Regions from separate parts of the Streptomyces sp. NPDC058008 genome, predicted to be linked through region 3. Evidence: riboswitches for the same ligand, from Rfam matches in the RefSeq annotation. Region 3 holds a riboswitch; each other region holds the start of a gene.
What was found. A riboswitch is a leader RNA that binds a small molecule or an ion and turns the genes downstream of it on or off. The one in region 3 is predicted to bind thiamine pyrophosphate.
Positions count from the first base shown of each region.

Region 1 (3,964 bases), on a different contig from region 3:
GCCCGCGCCGGATCGATCCGCGCCCCGGCTTCGACGAGCTTGCGCCCCTGCGCCAGGTCACGGGGCCTGCCGACGGCCAGCACGGCCACCAGGACCCCGTGGCGCAGCCAGAGGACCGTCCAGGACGGGTCGGCGGGGTCGCCCCGCCACAGCAGCGTGTCGGCCCCGGTGTGGTGGCCCGCGTACTGGACGAAGCGTCCGAACTGCTCGGACCAGAAGTAGGGCACCGGGTCGTAGGAGCTCGCTGCCCCGCCGGCCAGGGCCGCCGCGACCGTCCTGGGGCCCTGGAGGGCGTTGTCCCAGTGGTGGACCAGGAGCCGCTCCCCGTAGCGGGCGGAGGGGAAGGAGGCGCAGTCGCCGACCGCGTAGACGTCGGGCAGCGAGGTGCGCAGGGAGCTGTCGGTGGTGACCGAGCCGTCCGCGCCCAGCGCGATGCCCGAGTCCGTGAGCCACCCGGTGGCGGGCCGGGCGCCGATGCCCACGACCACCGCCCCGGCGGGGATCACCCGCCCGTCCGCCAGGTGGACGGCGCCCTGCCGGACACGGTCGACGCGGGCGCCGGTGATCAGTTCCGCCCCGCTCTCGGCGTACCAGCCGGCCATCGGGGCGGCGACCTCGGCGGGCAGAGTGCCCGCGAGGGGCCGGCCGGCGGCCTCGACGACGGTGACCGCGCACCCGGCGGCGCGGGCCGCGGTGGCGAACTCGGCGCCGATCCAGCCCGCCCCGACGACGACCACGTCGTGCTGCCGCTCCAGGACCGGCCGCAGCCGTGCGGCGTCGTCGAGGGTGCGCAGCAGATGGACGCCGGGCACGCCCTCGGATCCGGGCAGCGCGGCGGGTTCCGCCCCGGTGGCGAGGACCAGTACGCCGTAGCCGACGGGCCCCTCCGGGGTGTCCAGCTCGTGCGCCCCGGAACGCAGGCCGGACACGTCGAGCCCCAGGCGCAGGGTGATGTCCAGGGCTTCGAAGTCGACGTCGAAGGCGGAGTCCTCTGCCTTGCCCAGCAGGACCGCCTTGGACAGGGGCGGCCTGTCGTACGGCTGGTGCGGTTCGGCGCCGATCAGGGTGACCGGGCCGGTGAAGCCCTGTTCGCGCAGGGCCACGGCCGTCTGCACGCCGGCCATGCCGGCGCCCACGATCACGACGTCCCGCGGCCGGTCCCCCGCTGCCGGGTCCTGTGTCTGCTCGTTCACCCGACCACCCTAAGGGCTGCCCCGTGACATGGCGTCAGCGCGGGAGCTCCTCCACGACGCTCGTCCCGCTGCCCTCCTGGGACTCCCAGTGCCAGGTCTCGTCCAGGCGGACCCTGCCGTCGGGCAGGTCGGTGACGAGGGAGACGCAGTGGCCGCCGGAGGTCGTCCCGTCCCGCTTCAACTGGACGTAGCGGAAGTCCAGGGCGTCCGCGTCCCGGGTGCCGACGAGGTGTCCCCGGACGACGTCCCCGCCCGCGTACTCGGCCCAGATCCGGCCGTCCCGCTCGTGGTACGTGAACCGGGTCAGGGTCCCGACCTGGCCGGGGGCCTGGTCCGCCACCGGCGAGAGGACGAGTCCGTCGAGCGAACGGGCCACGGGCGCTGCTCCCTTACCGGCGGCGGGGTCTAGGCTGGCCACCGTAAGGCACTCGCGGGAGTCCGGACGCACCGGGCTGAGAGGGAGGCTGACCGGCCTCCGACCGTACGAACCTGATCCGGGTCATGCCGGCGAAGGGAGGGGCTGGACGCCCATGCGCATCTCCACGGACACCTCCGACGTCCTGGTCGTCGGAGGCGGGCTCATCGGCCTGGTGACCGCCTGGCGGTCGGCGCAGCGGGGCCTGCGCACCGCGCTGGCGGATCCGGAGCCAGGCGGCGGGGCCGCCCAGGTCGCGGCCGGGATGCTGGCCGCCGTCACCGAACTCCACTACGGCGAGCAGATGCTGCTCGGCCTCAACGTGGCCTCCGCGCAACGCTATCCGGCGTTCGTGGCCGAGCTGGAGGAGGCGAGCGGCCGGACGACCGGCTTCCGGGCCTGCGGCACCCTGTCCGTCGCCCTGGACTCCGACGACCGGGCGCACCTGCGGGAACTGCACGTACTGCAACGGCGTTCGGGGCTGGAGTCCGAGTGGCTCAGCGGCCGGGAGTGCCGCCGCCTGGAGCCGATGCTCGCGCCGGGGGTGCGCGGCGGGCTGCGGGTGGACGGCGACCACCAGGTGGACCCGAGGCGGCTGGCCGCGGCGCTGGTCACCGCGTGCGAGCGGGCGGGGGTGGCCTTCCGCCGTGACCGGGCCCGGCGGCTCTCCGTCACGGGCGGCCGGGCGGCCGGGGCGGAACTCGCCGACGGCACCCGGCTCACGGCCGGCCAGGTGGTGCTCGCCGGCGGCAGTCTCAGCGGCCGGCTGGAGGGGCTGCCCGAGGACGTCGTACCTCCGGTGCGCCCGGTGAAGGGGCAGGTGCTGCGGCTCACCGTGCCGCGCGCGTACGCCCCCTTCCTCAGCCGGACCGTACGGGCCGTGGTGCGCGGCAGCCAGGTGTACCTCGTCCCGCGCGCCGACGGCGAGCTGGTCGTCGGCGCGACGACCGAGGAGCTGGGCTGGGACACCACGGTCACGGCGGGCGGGGTGTACGAGCTGCTGCGTGACGCCCACGAGCTGATACCCGGCATCACCGAACTGCCGCTGACCGAGACCCGGGCCGGGCTGCGGCCCGCCTCGCCGGACAACGCGCCGCTGCTGGGCCCCACGGCCCTGCCCGGCCTGCACCTGGCCACCGGGCACCACCGCAACGGGGTGCTGCTGACCCCCGTGACCGGCGAGGTGATGGCCCATGTGCTGACCGCGGGCGAGCTGCCCGAGCTCGCCCGCCCCTTCTCGCCGCACCGCTTCGCCCCCGCCTCCCCGGGGAGCGCGCCGGCCCGCACCCCCGGACAGACCACCCCCGCGTCGCAGGAGCAGCCCGTATGACACAGCCCGCCGCCGTACCCGTCCACGTCTCCGTGTCCGTCAACGGGGAGCGCCGCGCCCTCCCCGCGGGCACCACCCTGGACACCCTGGTCGCGGGGCTGACCGCGGCGCCCTCGGGTGTCGCCGCCGCGGTCAACGAGACCGTCGTCCCCCGCGGGCGGTGGTCGGCCACGGCCCTCACCGACGGCGACCGCGTCGAGGTCCTCACCGCGGTCCAGGGGGGCTGACCGTGTCCGGCGATCTCCTCACCCTCGGCCCGGCCACGTTCTCCTCGCGGCTGATCATGGGGACGGGCGGGGCACCCAGCCTGGACGTGCTGGAACGCTCCCTGGCCGCCTCGGGCACCGAGCTGACCACCGTCGCGATGCGCCGGCTCGACCCTTCCGTCCAGGGGTCGGTGCTCTCCGTCCTGGAGCGCCTCTCCATCCAGGTCCTGCCGAACACCGCGGGCTGTTTCACCGCGGGCGAGGCCGTGCTGACGGCCCGGCTCGCCAGGGAGGCGCTCGGCACCGACTGGATCAAGCTGGAGGTCGTGGCCGACGAACGGACCCTGCTGCCCGATCCGGTCGAGCTGCTGGACGCGGCCGAGATCCTGGTCGACGACGGTTTCACGGTCCTGCCCTACACCAACGACGACCCGGTCCTGGCGCGCAGGCTCCAGGACGTGGGGTGCGCGGCGGTCATGCCGCTGGGCTCCCCCATCGGTTCCGGCCTCGGCATCCGCAATCCCCACAACTTCCAGCTGATCGTCGAGCGGGCGACGGTCCCGGTGATCCTCGACGCCGGAGCGGGGACCGCGTCGGACGCGGCGCTGGCGATGGAGCTGGGCTGCTCCGCCGTGATGCTCGCCTCCGCGGTGACCCGGGCGCAGGAGCCGGAGCTGATGGCCGCCGCGATGCGGCACGCGGTGGACGGCGGGCGGCTGGCGTACCGGGCGGGGCGCATCCCGCGCCGGCACTTCGCCGAGGCGTCCTCGCCCGTGGAGGGCCGTGCGGTGCTGGACCCCGAGCGGCCGGCCTTCTGAGT
Region 1 is NZ_JBHVQX010000009.1:216,270-220,233, forward strand. Features, by position in the region: gene ACFVS9_RS12040 (NAD(P)/FAD-dependent oxidoreductase) at 1-1,193, opposite strand, end outside; gene ACFVS9_RS12045 (hypothetical protein) at 1,228-1,569, opposite strand; TPP riboswitch at 1,614-1,726, shown strand; gene thiO (glycine oxidase ThiO) at 1,724-2,938, shown strand; gene thiS (sulfur carrier protein ThiS) at 2,935-3,165, shown strand; gene ACFVS9_RS12060 (thiazole synthase) at 3,168-3,962, shown strand.
Region 1: linked by a shared signal. The riboswitch ahead of thiO (glycine oxidase ThiO) and the one ahead of thiC (phosphomethylpyrimidine synthase ThiC) in region 3 are both predicted to bind thiamine pyrophosphate.

Region 2 (3,964 bases), on a different contig from region 3:
ACCTCCAGCGTGGAGTACGCCGGGCCGCCGAGGATCTGGACGACGCCGAAGGAGGTGAAGGTGAACAGGAAGACCATCAGCGCCGCCGCGGCGACGGCGGGGGCCAGGGCGGGCAGCGTGACCCGCCGCCAGGCGGCGAGGCGGCCGGCGCCGAGCACCCGGGCGGCCTCCTCCTGGCGGGGGTCGAGCTGGGACCAGAGCCCGCCGACCGTCCGGATGACGACGGCGTAGTTGAAGAACACGTGGGCGATCAGGATCGCCCACACCGAGGTGTCGAGCCGTACGCCCCAGAGGTTGTCGAGGAGACCGCCGCGTCCCAGCAGCGCCAGGAACGCGGTGCCCACCACGACGGTCGGCAGGACGAACGGCACGGTCACCACGGCCCGCAGCACCTGCTTGCCGGGGAAGTCGAAGCGGGCGAAGACGTAGGCACCGGGCAGCGCGATCAGCAGGGTGAGCACGGTCGAGGCGACGGCCCGCCAGGTGGTGAACCGCAGGACGTCCAGGATGTCCGGCCGGCTCAGCACCGTGCCGATCCGGCCGAACTGCCAGACGCCGTCCGCCTTCAGCCCGCGGCCGACGATCGCGACGACCGGGTAGGCGAAGAACAGCGCGAAGAACGCGACGGGCACCGCCATGAGACCGAGCCGCACCGCGTTCCCCCCGCGCGGGGGCCGCGCGGCTACTTCACGACGAGCGACGACCACGACTGGACCCACTGCTCACGGTTCTCGGCGATCTTCTCCGGGGCCACGGTCGCCGGCGTGCCGACGGTGGCACCGAACTTCGTGAACAGCTCCGGCAGTTCCGCGTCCTCGACCACCGGGTTCACGAACATGTTCAGCGGCATGTCCTCCTGGAAACGCTTGCTGATCAGGAAGTCCAGCAGCGCCTTGCCGCCCGCCTCGTTCTTCGCGCCGTCCAGCAGCCCGGCGAACTCGGTCTGCCGGAAGCAGGTGCCGGTGGCGACACCGGTCGGGGCCTCGGCGGGCTGCGGATCGGCGTAGAGCACCTCGACGGGCGGGCTGGAGGCGTACGAGACGACGAGCGGACGGTCGGCGCCGGCCTTCCTGCCGCCCGCGGAGCCGGAGAACTCCTCGTTGTACGCCTGCTCCCAGCCGTCGACGACCTTGACGCCGTTGTCCTTCAGCTTCTTCCAGTAGTCCTGGTAGCCGGTCTCGCCCTGGGTGGCGACCGTACCGAGGAGGAAGCCGAGGCCGGGCGAGGAGGTCGCGGCGTTCTCGGTGACGAGGAGGTTCCTGTAGGCGGGCTTCAGCAGGTCGTCGAAGGTCTTCGGCGGGTCGAGCTTCCTGTCGGCGAAGTACTTCTTGTCGTAGTTGACGCAGATGTCGCCGGTGTCGACGGGCGTGACCCGGTGCTTGCCGGCGTCGAGCTGGGCGTCGGCGTCGACACGGTCCAGGCCCTTCGCCTCGTACGGCGTGAACAGACCGTTGTCCAGGGCGCGGGAGAGCAGTGTGTTGTCGGCGCCGAAGAACACGTCGCCGCGGGGGGAGCCCTTCGTCAGGATCTCCTGGTTGAGGGCCGCTCCGGCGTCTCCGCTCTTGAGCACCTTGACCTGGTAGCCGGTCTCCTTCGTGAACGCCTTCAGGACGGCGTCCGAGGCGTTGAAGGAGTCGTGGCTGACCAGGGTGACGGTCTTCGAGCCGCCGCCCGTGCCCCCGGACGCCTTGTCGTCGGAGCCGCCGCAGCCGGCGAGCACGGTGACGCCGAGCGTCGCGGCGAGCGCGCCCGCCGCGTACTTCGTCGTGGTCTTCATGGTGATTCCTCCTGGAGATGACCAGGAAGAGACGCGGCCCCGCCCGCTCGGTGAGCGGGCAGGGCGCAACAGCTTGAGTAAGGCCCGAACTTCCTACCCGGAATGACCCGGGCGAGGTTCAGAGGGTCTGCGGACGACCGGTTCCCGGTGCCGCACTCTCAGCGCTGTGGCGCTCCCCTGTCGGAATATGAAGTTGATTTCCGGGCCAGGCTACACCGGCCGGATCACGCCGGACCGGCCGGATCACACCGGGCGGCGCCCGCCACCGGGAAGCGCCTCAGCGCTCGGAGGCCGCCAGCTGGCCGCAGGCGCCGTCGATCTCCTGGCCCCGGGTGTCCCGGACGGTGACCGGCACGCCGTGGGCCGCGATGGCCTCGACGAACGCCTTCTCGTCCTCGGGCCGCGACGCGGTCCACTTGGAGCCCGGGGTGGGGTTCAGCGGGATGAGGTTGACGTGCACCCGCTTGCCCTTGAGCAGCCGGCCCAGCCGGTCGCCGCGCCAGGCCTGGTCGTTGATGTCCCGGATCAGCGCGTACTCGATGGAGATCCGGCGACCCGACTTCTCCGCGTACTCCCACGCGGCGTCCAGGACCTCACGGACCTTCCAGCGGGTGTTGACCGGCACGAGGGTGTCACGCAGCTCGTCGTCCGGAGCGTGCAGGGAGACCGCGAGGCGGCACTTGAAGCCCTCGTCGGCGAAGCGCAGCATGGCGGGCACCAGACCCACCGTGGACACGGTGATCCCGCGCTGCGAGAGCCCCAGGCCGTCCGGCTCCGGGTCCGTCAGCCGGCGGATCGCCCCGACCACGCGCTTGTAGTTGGCCAGCGGTTCGCCCATGCCCATGAAGACGATGTTGGACAGCCGCGCGGGGCCGCCCGGGACCTCGCCGTCGCGCAGCGCCCGCATGCCGTCCACGATCTGGTGCACGATCTCGGCTGTCGACAGGTTGCGGTCGAGGCCCGCCTGGCCGGTGGCGCAGAACGGGCAGTTCATCCCGCAGCCCGCCTGGGACGAGATGCACATGGTGACCCGGTCCGGGTAGCGCATGAGGACCGACTCCACGAGGGTGCCGTCGTGCAGCTTCCAGAGCGTCTTGCGGGTGGTGTCGTCGTCACAGCTGATGTGGCGCATGACCGACATCAGGTCGGGGAACATCGCCTCGGCGAGCTTGTCGCGCGAGGCGGCCGGGATGTTGGTCCACTCCGCCGGGTCGTGCGCGTACCGCGTGAAGTAGTGCTGCGACAGCTGCTTGGCGCGGAAGGGCTTCTCGCCGGTCGCGGCGACTGCTTCCTTGCGCTCGTCGGGCGTGAGGTCGGCGAGGTGCCGCGGCGGCCGCTTGGCTCCACGGGGCGCGACGAAAGTGAGTTCTCCGGGCTTAGGCATGGTTCATCCAGTGTCGCAGACACGCCGAGGTGCCCCGGGCCGCCGCCGGAGCGGGCGCGACAGGGAGGCCCGCGACCGGCGGACGACGGCCCGGGGACGGCCCCGCCGGCCCGGCGGCCGTGACCGATTCCACGCCGGGCGGCCCGGGCCCCGGCCTCTCCGTCAGGCGGTGGGGCGTCCTGCCGGGAGGCGGACGACCGCGGTCCCGTCCGCCAGGTCCACCGTCGTGCGGTGCGGAGGCGCGCCGTCCTCCTCGTCGTCCCGCACCAGCAAGGCCGACCGCCGCTCCCTGAGTTCGCTCTGCTTGCCCGGCGAGAAGCTCGCGTGCAGCTGCTCGAAGCCCGTGGAGGAGATCTGGCCCTGCCGCACGCTGTTGCGCCAGGGCAGGACACCCGCCCGGCCCGCCCGGAGCAGGAGCTGGTCCGCGAAGGCGAGGACGGTGAGTACGACGACCAGTCCCGGAAGGGTCATGAAGACGGCGAATCCCATACCGGCGAGTGTCCCGGACCGTGGGGCGCGGGTACAGCGGTGGGGGCCGTCGCTTCCGGGCGACGGCCCCCACACATGTCCACGGCGGTCCGGCCGGTCAGCCGGATCCGACGAACAGGACGAGCAGCAGCCAGACGACCGGAGCGCTCGGCAGGAGCGAGTCGAGCCGGTCCATGATGCCGCCGTGGCCGGGCAGCAGCGTGCCCATGTCCTTGATCCCGAGGTCCCGCTTGATCATGGACTCGCCCAGGTCCCCGAGCGTGGCGCTGGCGGCGACGGCGAGGCCCACGAGCAGGCCCTGCCACCAGGCCCCG
Region 2 is NZ_JBHVQX010000024.1:98,056-102,019, forward strand. Features, by position in the region: gene ACFVS9_RS23855 (ABC transporter permease) at 1-638, opposite strand, end outside; gene ACFVS9_RS23860 (thiamine ABC transporter substrate binding subunit) at 683-1,777, opposite strand; TPP riboswitch at 1,850-1,966, opposite strand; gene rlmN (23S rRNA (adenine(2503)-C(2))-methyltransferase RlmN) at 2,055-3,161, opposite strand; gene ACFVS9_RS23870 (DUF6191 domain-containing protein) at 3,324-3,650, opposite strand; gene ACFVS9_RS23875 (phosphatidate cytidylyltransferase) at 3,748-3,964, opposite strand, start outside.
Region 2: linked by a shared signal. The riboswitch ahead of ACFVS9_RS23860 (thiamine ABC transporter substrate binding subunit) and the one ahead of thiC (phosphomethylpyrimidine synthase ThiC) in region 3 are both predicted to bind thiamine pyrophosphate.

Region 3 (3,964 bases):
TGCGCCCTGTACAAGGACGGCGAGATCGAGATGATCGCCGTCGCGGAGATTCCGGCGGTTCCCGCGGTCCGTGAGTGGGCCTCCTTCCGTGAGACGGGCCATGCCCACGCTCTCGGGCTGTGTCTCCTGGGGCAGCTCGACGAGCGGGCGCGCGAGGACCATCTGGACCGGCACCCCGTCCGGCCGCTGACCCGTTACTCCGTGCGGGACCGCCAGGAGCTGCTGAGCCGGCTGAGGTCGATGAAGCGCACCGAGCCGGTCGTGGAGCGGCAGGAGTACGCCTTGGGCACGGTCTGTGCGGCCATTCCGATCACCGTGGGTTCTGCGGTGGCGGCGATGGCTGTTTCTCTCCCCCTGCACGAAGAAGAACGGTTGCTCCCCGCAGTCGAACAACTACGCTGCGAAGTGACCACTCTCTTGCGCTCGTTCGTGTTCTCTATCAGTATCTGAAAAATCACTCCTTGTGATCTGCTATCGCGTGCATCACGATGGCGTCAATAGGGCCATGGGGGATCATTCCTGGCCAGTTTCATCTACTGCGGGGTTGAACGATGCGCGAGTCGGTTCAAGCAGAGGTCATGATGAGCTTCCTCGTCTCCGAGGAGCTCTCCTTCCGTATTCCGGTGGAGCTCCGGTACGAGGTCAGCGATCCGTACGCGATCCGGATGACCTTCCACCTGCCAGGCGACGCCCCCGTCACCTGGGCATTCGGCCGTGAGCTGTTGCTCGACGGCCTCAACAGTCCCAGCGGTGACGGCGATGTGCACATCGGTCCGACCGAGCCCGAAGGGCTGTCGGATGTCCACATCCGGCTTCAGGTCGGCGCCGACCGTGCGCTCTTCAGGGCCGGGACGGCGCCTCTCGTGGCCTTCCTGGACCGGACGGACAAGCTGGTGCCGCTGGGGCAGGAGCACACGCTGGGTGACTTCGACGGCAATCTGGAAGAGGCGCTGGGCCGCATCCTGGCCAAGGAGCAGAACGCCGGCTGAACAGGAAGCAACGGCTGAACACCGAGCGCCGACGGCACGGCTCCATGTGCCCGGTGCCTCGTCTCATGCCTTGCGGCGACGGCCTCTCCCGGTCCGTGCGGGTGCAGGAGCTCCGGCTTCCGCGCCGAGCCCCGTGCGGTCCGCGGAGACCACCAGGGCCGCGAGCACCGTCGTCACCGGTACCGAGGCGACCAGCCCGATCGAGCCGACCAGTGTCCGGACGATCTCCTCCGCGACGAGTTCGCTGTTGGCGACCGTGCCCACACTGCTCTGCGCGATCGAGAAGAGCAGCAGCAGGGGGAGCGCCGCGCCCGCGTAGGCGAGCACGAGCGTGTTGACGACCGAGGCGATGTGGTCGCGCCCGATCCGGATGCCCGCGCGGTAGAGCCGGCGCACACCCATGGACGGGTCGGCCTGGTGGAGTTCCCAGACCGCCGACGTCTGGGTGACGGTCACATCGTCCAGCACACCGAGCGAACCGATGATCACACCGGCCAGCAGCAGACCGCTCATGTCGATGTGCGGGTACAGCCCGTGGATGAGGCCGGTGTTGTCGTCCGTGTTCCCGGACAGGCTGGCCCAGCCGATGAAGAGGGAGCCGAGCAGCCCGATCAGCAGCAGTGAGATGAGCGTGCCGATGACGGCCACGGAGGTGCGCGCCGTCAGCCCGTGGCAGGTGTAGAGGGCGATCAGCATGATGGCGCTGGCCCCGATCACCGCCACCACCAGCGGATTCGAGCCCTGAAGGATCGCCGGCAGGATGAACAGGGTCAGCACGGCGAAGGAGACGGCGAGCGCGATCAGCGCCATCAGGCCGCGGATCCTGCCCACCACCACCACGGCGAGGGCGAAGATCCCGGCGAGCAACGCCATCGGCACCGTGCGGTCCACGTCGGTGACCGAGTACTGCAGGTCCCGGGGCGCGTCGGGAGCGTACGCCACGACCACCCCCTGGCCCTCGTGGAGTTGGCGGGGGGCGTCGGGCTGGATGACCTCGACGAACGTACGTCCCTTGTCGTCACCCGTGGTCACTTCGACGGTCGCCTTCTTGCACCGGCCCGACTGCTCGTTGACCGCCTCCCGCCCCGACGCCGTCGAGGTGTCGCCGGTCGGCGGTACCTGCGAGGCGTTGACGTCGGCGCAGTCGACCGACACGACCTTCGTCACCCGGCCGTCCTGGGTCTGCCGGTCGAATCCGACGCCCGTGCGCTCGTGGGCGGGGGCGCCGCCCGGCCAGAACGCGACGAGCCCGACCAGGACCGCGGTCGCGAAGGGGATCACCACGGCCGCGATGACCTTGCGCAGGTGCTTGGAGACGGGCGCGGCTGGACCGTGGCTGTGGGTGTGGGCGTGCGTATGGCTCTGCGTGCTGCCTGTCGCGGGGCCGTGGGGTTCGGGGGCGCTTCCGGGGGACGTCACCCGCCGATCATCCCAAGAACCGGGGAGGCCCTCTGGCCAGCACGCCAGACGGGAGGCTAGCGTGGGGGCACATCTGTACACGCGGGAGCTCGGAGCACCGGGCTGAGAGGGCGCTGACCTCCGTATATCCCTACGGGACGCGCTGCGCCGACCGCCGAACCTGTTACCGGGTAATGCCGGCGTAGGGAGTAGGTCTCATGACCACAGCGGACGCACGCACGCCTGCCTCGAAGCGGAATGCGCGGATTCCGGCGGATACCGACGGCCCGGCCTCCACCGAGGGGGCGGGGGACGACGCGACGGGGAGGTCCGTCGGCTGGCACAAGGGGTACGTCCAGGGCTCACGCCCCGACCTCCGGGTGCCGGTCCGTCAGGTGCACCTCACCAACGGCGGGGAGGTGACGCTGTACGACACGTCCGGTCCGTACACGGACCCCGCCGTCGACACCGATGTCCGCCGGGGGCTCGCACCGGTCCGGGAGAACTGGATCATCGCCCGTGGCGACACCGAGGAGTACGCGGGGCGCCCCGCCCGGCCCGAGGACGACGGACTCAAGCACACCTCGCCACGCGGGGGCCTGCGCAACCTCGACGCGGTCTTCCCGGGCCGTCCGAGGCAGCCCCGCCGCAGCCGTGACGGCCGGCCCGTCACCCAGCTCGCGTACGCCCGCCGGGGGGAGATCACCCCGGAGATGGAGTACGTCGCCCTGAGGGAGAACGTCGGACCCGAGGTCGTGCGCGAGGAGATCGCGGCGGGCCGCGCGGTCCTGCCGGCCAACGTCAACCACCCGGAGACCGAGCCGATGATCATCGGCAAGCGCTTCCTGGTGAAGGTGAACGCCAACATCGGCAACTCCGCGGTGACCTCGTCCATCGAGGAGGAGGTGGACAAGATGACCTGGGCCACCCGGTGGGGCGCGGACACGGTGATGGACCTCTCCACCGGCCGCAACATCCACACCACCCGCGAGTGGGTCCTCCGCAACTCCCCCGTGCCGATCGGCACGGTGCCCCTGTACCAGGCGCTCGAGAAGGTCGACGGCCGCGCCGAGGAACTGACCTGGGAGATCTACAAGGACACGGTCGTCGAGCAGGCGGAGCAGGGCGTCGACTACATGACGGTGCACGCCGGGGTGCGGCTGCCGTACGTCCCGCTGACGGCACGCCGTAAGACCGGCATCGTCTCGCGCGGTGGCTCGATCATGGCCGCCTGGTGCCTCGCGCACCACAAGGAGTCGTTCCTGTACGAGCACTTCGAGGAGCTCTGCGAGATCCTCGCGGCCTACGACGTGACCTACTCGCTCGGCGACGGGCTGCGTCCCGGCTCCATCGCCGACGCCAACGACGAGGCGCAGTTCGCCGAACTCCGTACGCTCGGCGAACTCAACACCGTGGCCAAGCGCTTCGGCGTCCAGACGATGATCGAGGGTCCGGGCCATGTCCCGATGCACAAGATCAAGGAGAACATCGACCTCCAGCAGGAGATCTGCGAGGAGGCGCCGTTCTACACGCTGGGTCCCCTCACCACCGACGTGGCGCCCGCGTACGACCACATC
Region 3 is NZ_JBHVQX010000008.1:174,055-178,018, forward strand. Features, by position in the region: gene ACFVS9_RS10765 (IclR family transcriptional regulator) at 1-450, shown strand, start outside; gene ACFVS9_RS10770 (SsgA family sporulation/cell division regulator) at 552-989, shown strand; gene ACFVS9_RS10775 (YibE/F family protein) at 1,053-2,408, opposite strand; TPP riboswitch at 2,480-2,613, shown strand; gene thiC (phosphomethylpyrimidine synthase ThiC) at 2,606-3,964, shown strand, end outside.